Regions from separate parts of the Shewanella sp. ZOR0012 genome, predicted to be linked through region 1. Evidence: predicted binding sites of a transcription regulator. Region 1 holds the regulator's gene; the other holds the start of a gene.
What was found. Region 1 encodes MetJ, which represses methionine synthesis genes. Its sites were predicted from a motif close to TAGACGTCTAGACGTCTA; they were not measured.
Positions count from the first base shown of each region.

Region 2: a site for MetJ is predicted at 2,862-2,879, ahead of metK (methionine adenosyltransferase). Genes of this name have one in related genera too.

Region 1 is NZ_JTLE01000094.1:1,793,516-1,801,350, forward strand. It holds gene nrfD (NrfD/PsrC family molybdoenzyme membrane anchor subunit) at 1-183, shown strand, start outside; gene L976_RS09500 (sulfite exporter TauE/SafE family protein) at 358-1,101, opposite strand; gene metJ (met regulon transcriptional regulator MetJ) at 1,209-1,523, opposite strand; gene metB (cystathionine gamma-synthase) at 1,746-2,909, shown strand; gene L976_RS09515 (bifunctional aspartate kinase/homoserine dehydrogenase II) at 2,921-5,314, shown strand; gene metF (methylenetetrahydrofolate reductase) at 5,563-6,456, shown strand; gene L976_RS09525 (methyl-accepting chemotaxis protein) at 6,533-7,835, opposite strand, start outside.
Region 2 is NZ_JTLE01000094.1:4,492,309-4,500,143, reverse strand. It holds gene L976_RS21370 (hypothetical protein) at 1-222, shown strand, start outside; gene L976_RS21365 (GGDEF domain-containing protein) at 546-1,517, shown strand; gene metK (methionine adenosyltransferase) at 1,668-2,819, opposite strand; gene tkt (transketolase) at 3,296-5,290, shown strand; gene epd (erythrose-4-phosphate dehydrogenase) at 5,419-6,435, shown strand; gene L976_RS21345 (phosphoglycerate kinase) at 6,568-7,743, shown strand.

The DNA of each region.
Region 1 (7,835 bases):
GCAAGCGTATTCTGGATTGGCGTGGTCGGGATTGGCTTTGGTGTGCCATTGCTGTTTATGCTGCTTCCCGCAGCGACTCGCCACACTAAGGGCGCAATGATTATGGTGGCCTGTGCCAGCTTAACTGGCGTGCTCGCCCTGAGACACTTTATTGTGTATGCAGGCCAAAGTTACCTGAGCTAAGTGATGTTAGCGAATGCTCTAACCCATGGCATTCAAACTAGCGCAACAAATATGAGTATTACTTTAATGCGATTAAGTGATACTCAAATGGGTTACAACACGCATCCCTGCAAGCAAAAAGCACCGTTAAACGGTGCTTTTTTATGGCTGCGATTGACTGCAATTGGCAGGAGGTTATTGCGGTAATAACTCAATCACTGATTTGACCGTGAGCACTAAGGCGCTGATAGCGCAGAGGGCTAAGGTCGCCATCTTGGTCTTATGTTTATCCACATTTCCCACCAGTTTGCCCGCCACGAGATAGCCTAAAAAGACCGAGGGCAATAGCATTAGCGACAGCCAAAAGTGCTTGATTTCGAGTAGGCCCGTCACCCCAAGAATCGCCAAGGCAATGGTCGAACTAAAGATAAAGAAGGCCGATAACGCTGCGCGAAACTGCGAAGCATCCTTACCCGCCAATAAAATCGCCATCGGAGGGCCACCAATGGCGGCGATATTGCCAAAGATCCCCGAGACGACTCCCGCGCCAAATAGCGTCGCTTTATTCACTGGCAGGCTGAATTTATACAGGCTCAGCACCACGGCAACCGTCACAATCGCGGCAATTGCTAAACCAAGAATCGGCTGCGGCGCAAACAGCAACAGGCTGGCACCGATAAAGCCACCGGGCACTCGACCGATGAGCGCGTATTGCAAGCCATTGAATTCTAAATGGCCGCGTTCACGCAATAGGGTGAGTAGCGCGATGGAAAATCCCATCACAATCACGGGGGCGGGCACTAATTGGGGATCGACGATATACAGCAACGGACTGGCGACCACGGCTAAGCCAAACCCAATCAGACTCTGGGTGAGGGCACCTAAAAACACAATCACAGACGCAATAGCGAGCGTTTGTGGATCGATCAAGGAGAACATAGGATTCCATCAAAACAAAATAGGGATCGTTACTTTAACCCACCACGCCTGATGAGCATTAACGATCCCTAATAATTAGTTACGGCAGGATTATGGACGCTTAAGCGTTATTCCATATCTTCCCACTCGATCCCCATTTCGTCCATCAACCGCTTCGCTTCAGCGGGGATGCTGTCTGGGCACTCTTTCGACAGATCGGCATCATCAGGCAGAGGCTGGCCGGTGTAGGCATGCAAAAATGCTTCGCACAACAGTTCGCTATTCGTTGCGTGGCGCAGGTTGTTGACCTGACGACGCGTACGTTCATCCGTGAGGACTTTTAGCACTTTGAGCGGAATAGACACAGTAATTTTCTTTACTTGTTCATTCTTCTTGCCATGTTCAGCATAGGGGCTGATGTATTCCCCATTCCATTCAGTCATTGACTCACCTGTTATAACGCTAAATTCGGGGCAGATTTTAAACCCTTACAGATTACAGTCAAATTATTGCTACTATTTCTTAGCGATTGCAAACAGATTTCTTTATGTTTAGACGTCTAAACGTCTTAACGCCTATTGACGATACCACTGGGCTTAGGTACATTTAGACGTCCAGACATCTCTTTGCGAACTTAGGAGTTCCCGATGACCGCAGGCAAATTAGTGACCGAGCGTCAATTAGCCACATTGGCCGTTCGTCAGGGTATCGAAAGCGATACTCAATATGGCGCCGTGGTGCCGCCAATTTACCTATCGACTAATTACGCCTTCGATGGTCATAAAAATCCGCGCGAATTTGACTACAGCCGTTCCGGCAATCCAACTCGCAGTATTTTAGGCGATGCCTTAGCAAAGCTGGAAAAGGGCGCAACCGGTGTGGTGACTTGCACTGGCATGGCAGCCATTACCTTAGTGACCACTTTACTGGGCCCCGATGATTTACTGGTGGTGCCTCACGATTGTTACGGTGGCTCTTACCGTTTATTCACCAACCTCGCGAAAAAAGGCCAATTTAAACTGCTGGTGGTGGATCAAACCGACGGCCAAGCGCTTGCGCAAGCGATTGCCCAGCAACCTAAAATGGTGTGGATTGAAACTCCATCTAACCCTTTGCTGCGAGTCGTCGATATTGAGGCTATCGCGAAGGCAAGCCATGGTGTGGGCGCGTTAGTGATAGTGGACAACACTTTCCTGTCGCCGATTTTGCAGCAACCGCTATTGCTCGGCGCCGATATCGTTATCCACTCCACCACGAAATACATTAATGGCCATAGTGATGTGGTGGGCGGCGCGGTGATCGCCAAAGATCCCCAAATTGGTGAGACCTTACATTGGTGGTCGAACACCTTAGGCTTAACAGGTTCTGCCTTCGACAGTTATCAAACCCTGCGCGGCCTGCGTACTTTAGCTGTGCGCATTCGTGAGCACCAAAGTAATGCCGAGCGGATTGTGGAGTTACTGAGTAACAGCCCAGTCGTGAGTAAAGTGTATTACCCAGGTCTTGCGGATCATCCCGGTCATGCCATTGCCGCCAAGCAACAAAAAGGTTTTGGCGCTATGCTGAGTTTTGAGCTTAAGGGCGGCGAGGCCGAAGTGGTCGCCTTTTTAGATGCGTTAAGTTTATTCAGCGTGGCTGAGAGTTTAGGTGGCGTTGAGAGTCTCGTAGCCGTGCCCGCGACCATGACCCACAGGGCGATGGAGCCGCAGGCGCGTTTTGAAGCTGGCATTAAAGACACCCTATTACGTTTGTCGGTTGGTATTGAAGATGCCGATGACTTAGTTGCAGATATTCAAGCAGGATTGGCCGCCGTAGCGGCTTGTCAGTAGAGGAATAATAGATGGCACGTTGTCACTTACATAAATTTGGTGGTTCCAGCTTAGCCGATGCCGATTGTTACCGCCGAGTCGCCCATATTCTGTTAACCCATGGCCACAGTGATGATCTGGTGGTGGTGTCTGCCGCGGGTAAAACCACTAACTTTTTATATAAGTTGTTGTCACTGCGCGACAGCAACCAATTATGGCAAGAAGAATTACAAGTCCTTATCAGCTATCAGCAAGGCTTGATTGAGCAGCTGTTATCTAACGAGCAAGCGCGGGATTTACGTGAACGTTTAACCACGGATAAAGCCCAGTTAATCAGTCTATTATCTTTAGATGTACGCAACGATTACCAAATTAACCATGTGGTGAGTTTTGGTGAGCGTTGGTCGGCACGCCTGATGGCAGCGCTGCTGCGTGAATCGGGCGTGGCCGCAAGCCATGTGGATGCCTGCTCGATTCTCGTAGCCGATGAGGCCGCTGTGCCGCAAATTCGTGTGCAAGAATCCCGCGCCAAAGTGCAAGCCTTACTGGCGGCCCACCCTAACGAGCGCCTAGTGATCACCGGTTTTATCTGCGCAAACGAGCGTGGCGATACCTTGCTGCTTGGTCGCAATGGCTCTGACTTTAGCGCCAGCTTAATTGCTAGTCTTGCCGACATTGAGCGCGTGACCATTTGGACCGACGTTGAAGGGGTCTTTAACGCCGATCCAAACAAAATCAACGATGCAAAATTACTCAAGAGCATGTCCCTCGCTGAAGCCGACCGCTTGGCGCGTTTAGGCTCACCCGTGTTGCATTCACGCACTTTGCAGCCGCTGTTTAACACTGAGGTGAGCTTGGCCGTGCGTTCAAGCTATGCCTCCCACACCGACTTTACCCTGATTGCGCCCCATAGCTCCTCAGCGAGTGCGCCCGTGGTGACCAACCTCAATGCCGTGGTGTTATTTGGCTTTAAGATCGCGGGTGATGTGGCCAGTCTGCTCGAGCAATTGGTGGAGGCGGGATTAACGCCACTGGCACATTGGGTATCGGCGCATCAACGGCTTGAGCTTGCCTATACCGCTGAAAACCAAAAACAAGTACAAAAATTATTGGATGCGCAGGCCGAAGCCCTCGGCATTAAAGATCTGCAAATTAATACCGAGCTTGGCTTAGTGGCGCTCGTGAGTGCCGATGCCGAGCATTATCGCCGCAGCTTTGCCCGCTTATTGAGCCGCGATGCTAAGCCCTTGTTCAGTGGTGATTTAAGTCTTGTGACCTTAGTGCCACAGTCGCAGGTTAATCTGCTGACCCAAAAAGTGCATCGCCGCTGTGCTGGCCCGCGTAAACGCATTGGCGTATTGCTGCTGGGCGTGGGCAATATTGGCGAGGCGTGGGTGAAGCTGTTTAAGTCAGTCTCTCCCTCGTTAAATCAAGAGCTTGAAGCGCAAGTCGAGTTAGTCGGTCTGGTCACTTCCAGTAAAGCTTTGATTAAGTCCACTGGTGTGGATTTGGAAAACTGGCAGCAGGAATTTGATAACGAAGCCACTCCTTGGCAGTATGAGCATCTATTTGAACAATTAGAACAACTTAACTGCGATGAACTGATTGCATTAGATATCAGCGCCAGCGCCAGTTTAACCCTGCAATACCCAGAGTTTTTCGAGCGCGGCATTCATATGGTCAGCGCGAACAAACTGGCGGGTTCTGGCCCACTGCCTTTTTATCGCGAGCTTAAAGAACAACTCGGTTATCGCCGTTTATTCTGGCGCTATAACGCCAGCTGCGGCGCGGGTTTACCTATTCAGCACGCCTTAAACGATCTGCGTAACAGTGGCGATAGCGTTGAGGCCGTGGGCGGGATTTTCTCTGGCACTCTTTGCTGGTTGTTTGAGAAATACGATACCAGTAAACCTTTCTCGGAATTAGTGATTGAAGCACGTGGTTTAGGGATTGCTGAGCCCGATCCTCGTGACGATCTTTCTGGTCGCGATATGCAGCGCAAGTTGCTGATTTTAGCCCGTGAAATCGGTCTGGAAATCGAGCTTGAGGATATTGAGCTGCGCTCGTTAGTGCCTGCCCATTTAGCGGATATTCCGTTGGAGCAATTCCTTGCCCGCATCGGTGAGTTAGATGATGAATTATTGCAGCAATATGGTGCTGCAGCGGAACAAAACAAAGTGCTGAGATATGTCGCCTCCTTGGATAATAGCGGCGCAGTCCTTAAAGCCGAGGTGGGATTACAGTGGATTGATGCGAGCCACCCCTATGCCAACCTCACGCCCGGAGACAATGTGTTTGTGATCCGCTCAGCCTTCTATCAAGGTAATCCTTTGATCATTCGTGGGCCGGGTGCGGGCCGTGAAGTGACGGCAGCAGCGGTACAATCGGATCTAACACAGATCTGCCGCGATCTGCTGCAAGAATAGATTTAAATTCAAAAGCTTAAAGGACTCATTTGAGTCCTTTTTTATTGGCGAAGATAAGGACTAAAATCAAGGTGATCAACGAGGGATAAGAAAATGCCAAAAAGGGGGATTTTTTGGCTTGACTTAACAGCCAGTTTCTCTAGTATATGGACATATGGACGTCCAAACGTCCATATGGATTAAACTACTGCATTAATAGTCGTACCAGTCGCGATAAGTGTCGCACTCGGGCGGTTGAGGAAATACACATGGCTTTTCATCACGCACAACATTCACATTCGCTAAACCAAAGTTTGTCTGAACTTAATGGCGATATTAATGTTTCTTTTGAGTTTTTCCCGCCATCAACCCCCGAAATGGAACAGATCCTGTGGAACTCTATTCGTCGTTTAGAGCCGCTGAATCCTAAATTTGTCTCAGTAACCTATGGGGCAAACTCGGGTGTGCGTGACCGTACCCACGGCGTAATTGAACGTATTCAACAAGAAACCAACCTAGTTGCTGCGCCGCACTTAACCTTAGTGGATGCCAGTGATGAAGAGCTGTTAGATCTGGCAAAGCATTACTGGAAATCGGGTATTCGCGACATAGTGGCGCTGCGTGGTGACTTACCTGCGGGCAGCCCAAAACCGACTCGCTTTGCGGTGGATTTAGTGCGCCTGCTGCGCTCAGTGGCCGACTTTGATATTTCGGTCGCGGCTTATCCAGAAGTGCACCCAGATGCGGCTAACGCTCAGGCCGATTTGATTAACCTTAAGCGTAAAATCGATGCCGGTGCGAGCCGTGCTATTACCCAGTTTTTCTTCGATGTGGAATCTTACCTGCGTTTCCGTGACCGCTGCGTTGCGGCAGGGATTGATGTCGAAATCGTACCCGGTATTTTACCCGTGACTAACTTTACCCAGTTAAAGCGTTTTGCGGGCATGACCAATGTGAGCTTGCCAAGCTGGTTACATAAGCAGTTCGATGGCCTTGAAAATGATGCCGGAACCCGTCAGCTGGTGGGCGCAAACGTGGCGATTGATATGGTGAAAGTGTTGTCCCGCGAAGGGGTGAAGGATTTCCACTTTTACACCTTAAACCGTGCGGAATTGACCTATGCGATTTGCCATACCTTAGGGGTGCGCCCAAAGGCGCTATAACGTTAACAGCATAAAAAAACGCCGCTATTTAGCGGCGTTTTGTTTTGCTTGAATCCTAAATCCTAAATCCTAAATCCTAAATCCTAAACTGAGCGAGGAGTGTGGTTAAGCGCATCGACAGTTGTGCTAATTCGTCTCCCGCCCGCGCAGTTTGCACGGCACTCTCGGTGGCATTGGTCGTAATATCATTAATATTATTGACGTTTTTATTGATTTCCGCCGACACAGCACATTGCTCGTTGGCGGCGCTGGCGATTTGAATGTTCATTTGGTTAATGGTGGACACGGCTTGGGTAATGGCTTCGAGCGCTTCCCCCGCCTCGTGCACCAACGAAACACAGTTTTGCGTGGTGGCGGTACTGGTATTCATGGTGCTGACGGTCGATTTGGCACTCTGTTGCAAGGCTTCAATCATCTGCTGAATTTCGCTGGTTGAAGCTTGAGTACGGCTGGCGAGCGTACGCACTTCATCTGCCACCACCGCAAAACCACGGCCTTGTTCACCCGCACGGGCAGCCTCAATGGCGGCATTGAGGGCGAGCAAATTGGTTTGATCGGCAATATTACGGATAACGACTAATACCGAGTCAATCTGCGCGGTATTACGCTCAAGTTCGTTGATGGCCGTGGCGGCATGGGCTATTTCATCCGCCAGCAGACTAATGGTCGAAATGACCTTTTCAACCAGCAACTTGCCATGCTCAGTTGACTCGCTGGCGTGGGTTGCTGCGTCGGCGGCATCAGTCGCATTGTGGGCAACTTCTTGTACTGTTGCCGCCATTTCATTCATGGCGGTGGCGACTTGTTCGGTCTCGAGGTGTTGCCGTTTTGCCATTTGCTGAGTTTCATTTGTAATAGCAGACATTTCTTCGGCCGATGTCGCCAGTAAGCTAGTAGAGTCAGAGACTTGAGCAACAGTCGCGTGGATTTTCTCAGCAAAGCGGTTAAAGGCGAGTGCAAGCTGCGCAATTTCGTCTTTACTCTTCACTTCAATCCGGCGGGTTAAATCGCCTTCACCTTCGGCAATGTCATTGAGCGCATTGGTTGTTTCGGCAATTTGGCGGGTAATGCTCTTGGCGATAAACCAGGCAATCGCGGTGCCAATTAGGAAGGCGATAAAGCCTATCAGGATGAGTTTAAAGCGAATATCGGACATCGCTTGTTCGGAGTGGCTTCTGTCCAGTGCAATATCCAGCACACCAAAGGTTTTGCCCGAGTAGTCTTTCATCCCATGACGATACAGGGCGTAACTCTTGCCGTCTAAATCGATGGTGCGAATCACTTCAGTACCTTGCATTACCTTGTTGAGTTCGCTGGAGGCGCTGGTGTCGGTGGTAAAGGTGCCACCAAAGGGGACAAAGTTGCCATCCTTAGGCAGC
Region 2 (7,835 bases), 2.7 Mb from region 1:
TTTGAAGTCGATTGCGAAGATAGTCGCCCCCATTATTGGTTACAGATTGAAGATTGTTGGCTCGATTGCGGCCGCACCAATGCTTACAGTGCGGCTATAGTATGTTTAACGCCTGAGGTCGTTCAAGGTGCAAGGATAATTGGCGAACAAGAGTGTGCACTGTTATCCGCCGCGCAGATAAACCTGCTGTGTATGCAAAACGCTCATTTTGACCACTGCTAAAACATAAACAATTCTGATATTCCTTAGAATAATAAATTCTGCAGTGGCTTTGTGTTTCTTATTTCGCCAAACGAGGGATTACGACACGTCATGCACTTTGCACAGCATAACATCGCGCCTAATTGTTATAAAAGTGGAAACGTCAACACGCCCTAATAATGGTAAACTTAGTTACTTAGTGTTCTTGATAATAACTTGCTCATTTGTTCATTAGTATTAAGTTATTTAGTACCTCTTTTTGAGTATTTATTCTTGGCGTATTGGGATTTGGCTGCTTTACTTAACCTACTTATTTATCAAATTTGTATTGTTTTTAGCGCGGGATGTACACTGCCATGGTGGATGATGATTGGTGTGATGGATCGTATTTTATCGAACATGCCAAATTTCTGGCTGCTCTTCTAGATTCTCTGGAGGATCAAATTTCGGTAATTGATAGTACAGGTGTCATACAATTTACCAATCTTTCATGGAATCGGTTTGCCGAGCAAAATGGTATGCCGAAGGGCTATAATTGGATTGGGACAAACTATATGAATGTGTGTGCAGGTTCTGATGAGCCGCTTGCACTAACCGCATTTGAGGGTATTCGCCGAGTTATTCAGCATGACCAAGAGCGATTTTCTATGGAGTACCCTTGCCATAGTCCTGATATCTTAAGATATTTTCTGATGCGAGTCGTCTCAGTTCAAGGCCAAGGCGTTGAACCCGGTTATTACGTTATTTCCCATGCCAATATTACTGAGCGTAAACTACTGGAGCTAGAGATAGCGGATTTATCTGAACACGATGCATTAACTGGCTTAGCTAATAGGCGGTTATTTAGTCGTTTTTTGCACAACGAGTGGCGTCGAAGTCAGCGAGAGCAAACCCCGCTTTCCCTTCTTATGCTGGATTTGGATAATTTCAAGGCATGTAATGATCACCTTGGCCATCAGATGGGGGATGATTCGTTACAGATGGTGGGAAGAGTGTTGAAGTCTTTCTGCCAACGTCCTGCTGACTTACCTTGCCGGTTTGGGGGAGACGAGTTTGCGTTAATCCTAGGCAATACGGATAGAGAAAATGCTCAACAGATTGCTGAGAAGATCTGTCAAGCAATTAAAGCATTGGATATTGTTATCGAGGGAGATACTCGATTGAGTGCGAGTGTTGGGGTTGCGACTCTCTGTGCAGGAATTCGTGATTCTGAAACTCTGTTACTTAGTGCAGCCGATGCGGCGTTATATGTTGCTAAGCGGGCTGGTAAAGACTGTTGCCATGGTGTGCATTTAGAGCCTTGTTTTACGGAATAATAGGAAGATAGTCTCAATACTAGACTCGTCACCTAATATTCGATTGTACTTATCATTTTAAAAAGTTAAAGGTTGTAACCTTTGTCATTGGTAACAAAAAACCGCCGTTAGGCGGTTTTTTTACAAGCGAAAGCATGGGGATAATGTAGATTATAGACCTGCATCGGCGCGCAGTGCGTCAGCTTTATCCGTCGCTTCCCATGGGAATTCACTGCGACCAAAGTGACCATAAGCGGCAGTCGCTTGATAAATTGGACGAGCTAAGTTCAACATTTCAGTTAGGCCGTATGGGCGCAGGTCGAAGTGTTGACGGACTAACTTGATTAAGACTTCTTCAGATACTTTACCCGTACCGAAAGTCTCAACACTGATAGAAGTCGGTTCAGCTACACCGATAGCGTAAGACACTTGGATCTCACAACGGTCTGCCAGACCTGCTGCTACGATGTTTTTCGCAACGTAACGGGCAGCGTAAGCAGCACTACGGTCAACTTTTGATGGGTCTTTACCAGAGAATGCACCACCACCGTGACGCGCCATACCACCGTAGGTATCCACGATGATCTTACGACCGGTTAAACCACAGTCACCCATTGGACCACCGATAACGAAACGGCCAGTTGGGTTAATGAAGTATTTAGTGTCCTTGCTCAGCCATTGTGCTGGCAGAACTGGTTTGATGATGGTTTCCATCACGCCTTCAATCAAATCCGCTTGGGCGATATCAGGGCTGTGTTGGGTAGACAGTACGATCGCATCGATACCAACAATCTTGTTGTCTTCGTAAGCGAAGGTAACTTGGCTTTTCGCATCTGGGCGTAACCATGGCAGAGTGCCGTTTTTACGCACTTCAGATTGACGCTTCACTAATGCGTGGGCATAAGTAATAGGCGCAGGCATCAGAATGTCAGTTTCGTTGCTGGCATAACCAAACATTAAACCTTGGTCGCCGGCACCTTGCTCTTTTGGATCGGCGCGGTCGACACCTTGGTTGATGTCTGGAGACTGTTTACCAATCGCGTTTAATACGGCGCAAGAATCGGCATCGAAGCCCATATCTGAATGGATATAACCAATTTCACGAACCGTTTTACGGGTCAGCTCTTCAATATCAACCCAGGCAGAGGTGGTCACTTCGCCACCTACTAATACCATGCCAGTTTTGACATACGTTTCGCACGCGACACGTGCTTTGGGATCTTGGGCCAGAATCGCGTCTAGCACAGCATCAGAAATCTGATCTGCAATTTTATCGGGATGACCTTCTGAGACCGACTCAGAAGTAAACAAGTGCTTTGCCATAGTAGGAAAATCTCGTTGTTAGCAATCAAACGTGTAGAAGCATCTACATCTAGACGGCTATTTTAGTGGAATTTCATCGCCATGACACCCCCAAAGCTAAATATTTCTGTACTTAGTGAGGTAAATCTCAGCTTTAAAATTTGAACTAAAAAGCATGTTAGTCATTTAACTGATTGAAAATAATTAATTAAAAGTGTTTAAAATCCATCTAATTCCGTTAAGGATACGCGGCGGCATTTCCTCTTTTCCACCGAGACGAGCTTTGGGGGAAATTGTACAGAGTATTGTCATAGCGACTTAAACTACGAATCATTGGCTTGAATAGTTCATCCTTAAGCCATTTTTTATCGCAAAAAGTTCTATTGGCGATGGTAAGGCGAGATTGTGATGAATTTTCGTTTGCGTCGCTTCGCTATGTAGGGGAAAATATGCGTCCAAATTGCCCGCTAGACCCCACAAATTAAGCAGGAGAGAGCATGTCTTCCCGTAAAGTACTCGCCAACGCAATCCGTGCGTTAAGTATGGATGCAGTTCAAAAAGCAAACTCAGGCCACCCAGGCGCCCCAATGGGCATGGCAGATATTGCTGAAGTGCTGTGGAATGATTTCCTTAAGCACAACCCGAACAATCCGAAATGGGTAGATAGAGACCGCTTTATCCTCTCTAACGGTCACGGCTCTATGCTGATCTACTCTTTATTACACCTCACTGGCTACGATCTGCCAATGGATGAGCTGAAGCAATTCCGCCAGTTACATTCTAAAACCCCAGGTCACCCAGAATATGGTTACACCCCAGGTGTTGAAACCACCACGGGTCCATTAGGTGCGGGGATCAGCAACGCTGTGGGTATGGCGATTGCAGAAAAAACCTTAGCGGCACAGTTTAACCGTGAAGGTCACGAGATTGTTGACCACTACACTTACTGCTTCCTCGGCGATGGCTGCTTGATGGAAGGTATTTCCCACGAAGCGTGTTCTCTGGCTGGTACCTTAGGTTTAGGCAAACTGATCGCATTTTGGGATGACAACGGCATCTCTATCGACGGTCATGTTGAAGGCTGGTTTACCGATGACACGCCAAAACGTTTCGAATCATACGGCTGGCACGTGATTGCTAACGTAGATGGTCACGATAGCGATGCGATTCGCGCTGCTATCGAAGCGGCTAAAGCGGTCACCGACAAACCAACCATGATCTGCTGCAAAACCATTATCGGTTTTGGTTCGCCAAACAAATCTGGCAGCCACGATTGCCACGGCGCGCCATTAGGTGATGCGGAAATCGCCGCAGCCCGTGAATTCTTAGGCTGGCCACATGCGCCATTCGAAATCCCTGCCGATGTATACGCTGGTTGGGATGCTAAAGAAGTGGGAGCTGCCCGTGAAGCGGCATGGAACGATAAGTTTGCCGCTTACGCGAAAGCTTACCCAGAACTGGCAAGCGAATACGAGCGCCGTGTACTGAAAGGTGAATTACCAGCCGATTTCGAAGCCAAAGCACAAGCCTTTATCCAAGAATGCCAAGCCAAAGGCGAAGGTATTGCGAGCCGTAAAGCGTCACAAAACGCGATTGCAGCCTTTGGCGCTATGCTGCCTGAACTGTTAGGCGGCTCAGCAGACTTAGCGGGTTCTAACCTCACCTTGTGGGCAGGTTCTAAAGGGATTCAAGACGATCCAGCGGGTAACTACGTGTACTACGGTGTGCGTGAATTCGGTATGAGCGGCATCATGAACGGTGTGTCTCTGCACGGTGGTTTCATCAACTACGGCGCGACTTTCATGATGTTCATGGAATACGCACGCAACGCTGTACGTATGTCTGCACTGATGGGAATTCAAAACATCTTCGTTTACACCCATGACTCTATCGGTCAAGGTGAAGACGGCCCAACTCACCAACCCGTTGAGCAATTAGCTAACCTGCGTATGACGCCAAACATGGCGGTATGGCGCCCATGTGACGCGGCTGAAACCGCAGTAGCGTGGAAAGCGGCTATCGAACGTCGCCATGCTCCAACATCACTGATCTTCAGCCGTCAAAACCTGAAGGCTCAAGCACGTACTGCTGAGCAATTAGCCAATGTGGCAAAAGGCGCTTACGTACTGCAAGACTGTGCAGGTACACCTGAGTACATTCTGATCGCTACTGGTAGTGAAGTGCAATTGGCGGTAGAAGCTGCTGCGGCCCTGACTGAACAAGGCAAACAAGTTCGCGTGGTATCTATGCCATCAAACACTGAGTTTGATAAGCAAGATGCTGCTTACAAAGAATCTGTACTGCCAAAAGCCGTAACTAAACGTATTGCTATCGAAGCGGCCCATACTGACTTCTGGTACAAGTATGTTGGTTTCGAAGGCACAGTTGTGGGCATGACTACTTTTGGTGAGTCTGCGCCAGGCAACGTGCTGCTGAAGCACTTCGGTTTCACCGTTGAAAATGTGCTGAACGCTGCAAAATCACTAGGCTAATTGTTTAGGTGATGGGATTACCGACAAAAGGTTAAACTTTTGAAAGGTTAATCTGTATAATGCGGCCTGCAATCGTTTGCAGGCCGTTTTTGTATATGCAGTATTGTTAAGAGGAAATAAAGACCTCAATGATCCGAGTCGCAATCAATGGTTATGGTCGTATTGGCCGCTCAATCCTTCGTGCTTTATATGAGTCCGGAAAACGCCAGCAAATCCAAATTGTCGCAATCAATGAGTTGGCTAAGCCTGAAGCCATTGTCCATTTGACCCAGTACGATACTACCCACGGTCGATTTCAGCCCAGAGTCAAATTAGTCGATGATCAGATGCTGATCGGCGATGACGCCATCAAAATTCTCCATGAACCTGATCCAGCCAAGCTACCTTGGCGCGAGATGGACATCGATATCGTCTATGAAGCGACAGGTGCCATTTTAGATCGACAAAGCTGCGAGGCCCATATCCACGCGGGTGCCAAACAAGTCTTAATCAGTCATCCTTCATCGGCCGATGTCGACGGCACAATCGTTTACGGTGTGAATCAAGAATTACTGCGCGCCGAGCATACCGTGGTCTCTAATGCTTCTTGTACCACCAACTGTATCGTGCCTGTGATTGATGTACTGGATAAACACTTTGGCGTGAAAAGTGGCGCGATTACCACCATTCATTCGGCGATGAACGATCAGCAAGTGATTGATGCCTATCATGATGACTTACGCCGCACCCGAGCGGCGGGTCAGTCAATTATCCCTGTTGATACTAAACTTGCCCGCGGTATTGAGCGGATTTTGCCGCACATGAAGGACAAATTTGAGGCGATTTCGGTGCGTGTTCCCACGATCAACGTAACAGCTATCGATCTTTCGGTAACATTAGATAAAACAGTGGATATTGCGACCGTCAATCAAGTGTTAGAATTGGCCGCCAATGGACGATTTAACGGCATCTTAGGCTATACTGACGAGCCGCTGGTATCCTGTGATTTTAACCATGATCCGCGCTCCAGTATTGTCGATGGCACCCAGACTCGAGTAAGCGCTGGGCAGTTAGTCAAATTGCTGCTGTGGTGCGATAACGAGTGGGGCTTTGCCAATCGCATGTTAGATACCAGTTTGGCGATGATTGCAGCTAAACAAAGCTGAAGATAAGAATTGATACCAATGGGTTAAAGCGTAGTGGTCAATTCGACGGGATGTCGAGTGCCGAATCGCCATCTACACTAACCGATTGATGAAAAACCAGTTTGTTTTTTGATTATAAAAGGAAGCGTTACCATGGCAATTATCAATATGTCAGATTTAGATCTCCAAGGTAAGCGAGTGCTTATTCGTGAAGATCTCAATGTGCCTGTCAGCAACGGCGTCGTCACCAGTGATGCACGTCTGCGTGCCTCACTCCCTACTATCGAGTTAGCCCTTGCTAAAGGCGCGGCGGTAATGGTGATGTCTCACTTAGGTCGTCCAACCGAAGGTGAGTACAACAGTGAATTCTCCATGCAACCTGTAGTCGATTACTTGGCCAAAGCCCTGTCTTGCACCGTCCGTTTAGCGACCGACTATTTAGACGGCGTTGAAGTTGCGGTAGGCGAAGTGGTTGTGTTTGAAAACGTTCGCTTTAACAAAGGCGAGAAGAAAAACGATGAAGTGCTGTCAAAGAAAATGGCAGCCTTATGTGATGTGTATGTGATGGATGCTTTTGGCACGGCTCACCGCGCAGAAGCCTCAACCAATGGCGTTGGTTTATACGCGCCAATCGCCTGTGCTGGTCCATTACTGGCCCAAGAGTTAGATGCTTTAGGTAAGGCGTTAGATAATCCAGCGCGTCCATTAGTGGCAATTGTTGGCGGCTCTAAAGTGTCAACTAAGCTGACTGTGCTAGAAAGTTTATCCGGTATTGTGGATCAATTAGTGGTTGGCGGTGGTATCGCCAATACCTTTATCGCTGCGGCGGGCCACAATGTAGGTAAATCCTTATACGAAGCGGATTTAATTGATGAAGCTAAGCGCTTAGTGGCGAACGCCCAAAGCCGCGGTGGCGACATTCCTGTGCCTACTGATGTGGTTGTTGCGGGTGAGTTTAGCCCTACAGCTGCTGCGACCTTAAAAGCGGTCAATGAAGTAGGCGATAGCGACATGATTTTCGACATCGGTCCCGACAGCGCCGAAGCCTTAGCGAAAATCATTGAGTCTGCTGGCACTATCGTATGGAACGGCCCTGTGGGCGTGTTCGAGTTCGACCAATTCGGTGAAGGCACTAAGCGTATCGCGCAAGCTATCGCTGATTCTAAAGCCTTCTCTATCGCTGGCGGTGGTGACACCTTAGCGGCGGTCGATAAATACGGTATCGCCGATAAAGTCTCTTACATCTCTACTGGTGGTGGTGCTTTCCTCGAGTTCCTCGAAGGTAAAGAGTTACCCGCTGTAGCTATGTTGAAAAAACGCGGTGCCTAACATTGAGTTAGGTATTGCGCTGTCGCGGCACTGCGCCGCGACAGCACAAAAATGATAAAAAATTATAAAAAAACCGCTCCTTCTCTAAAGGG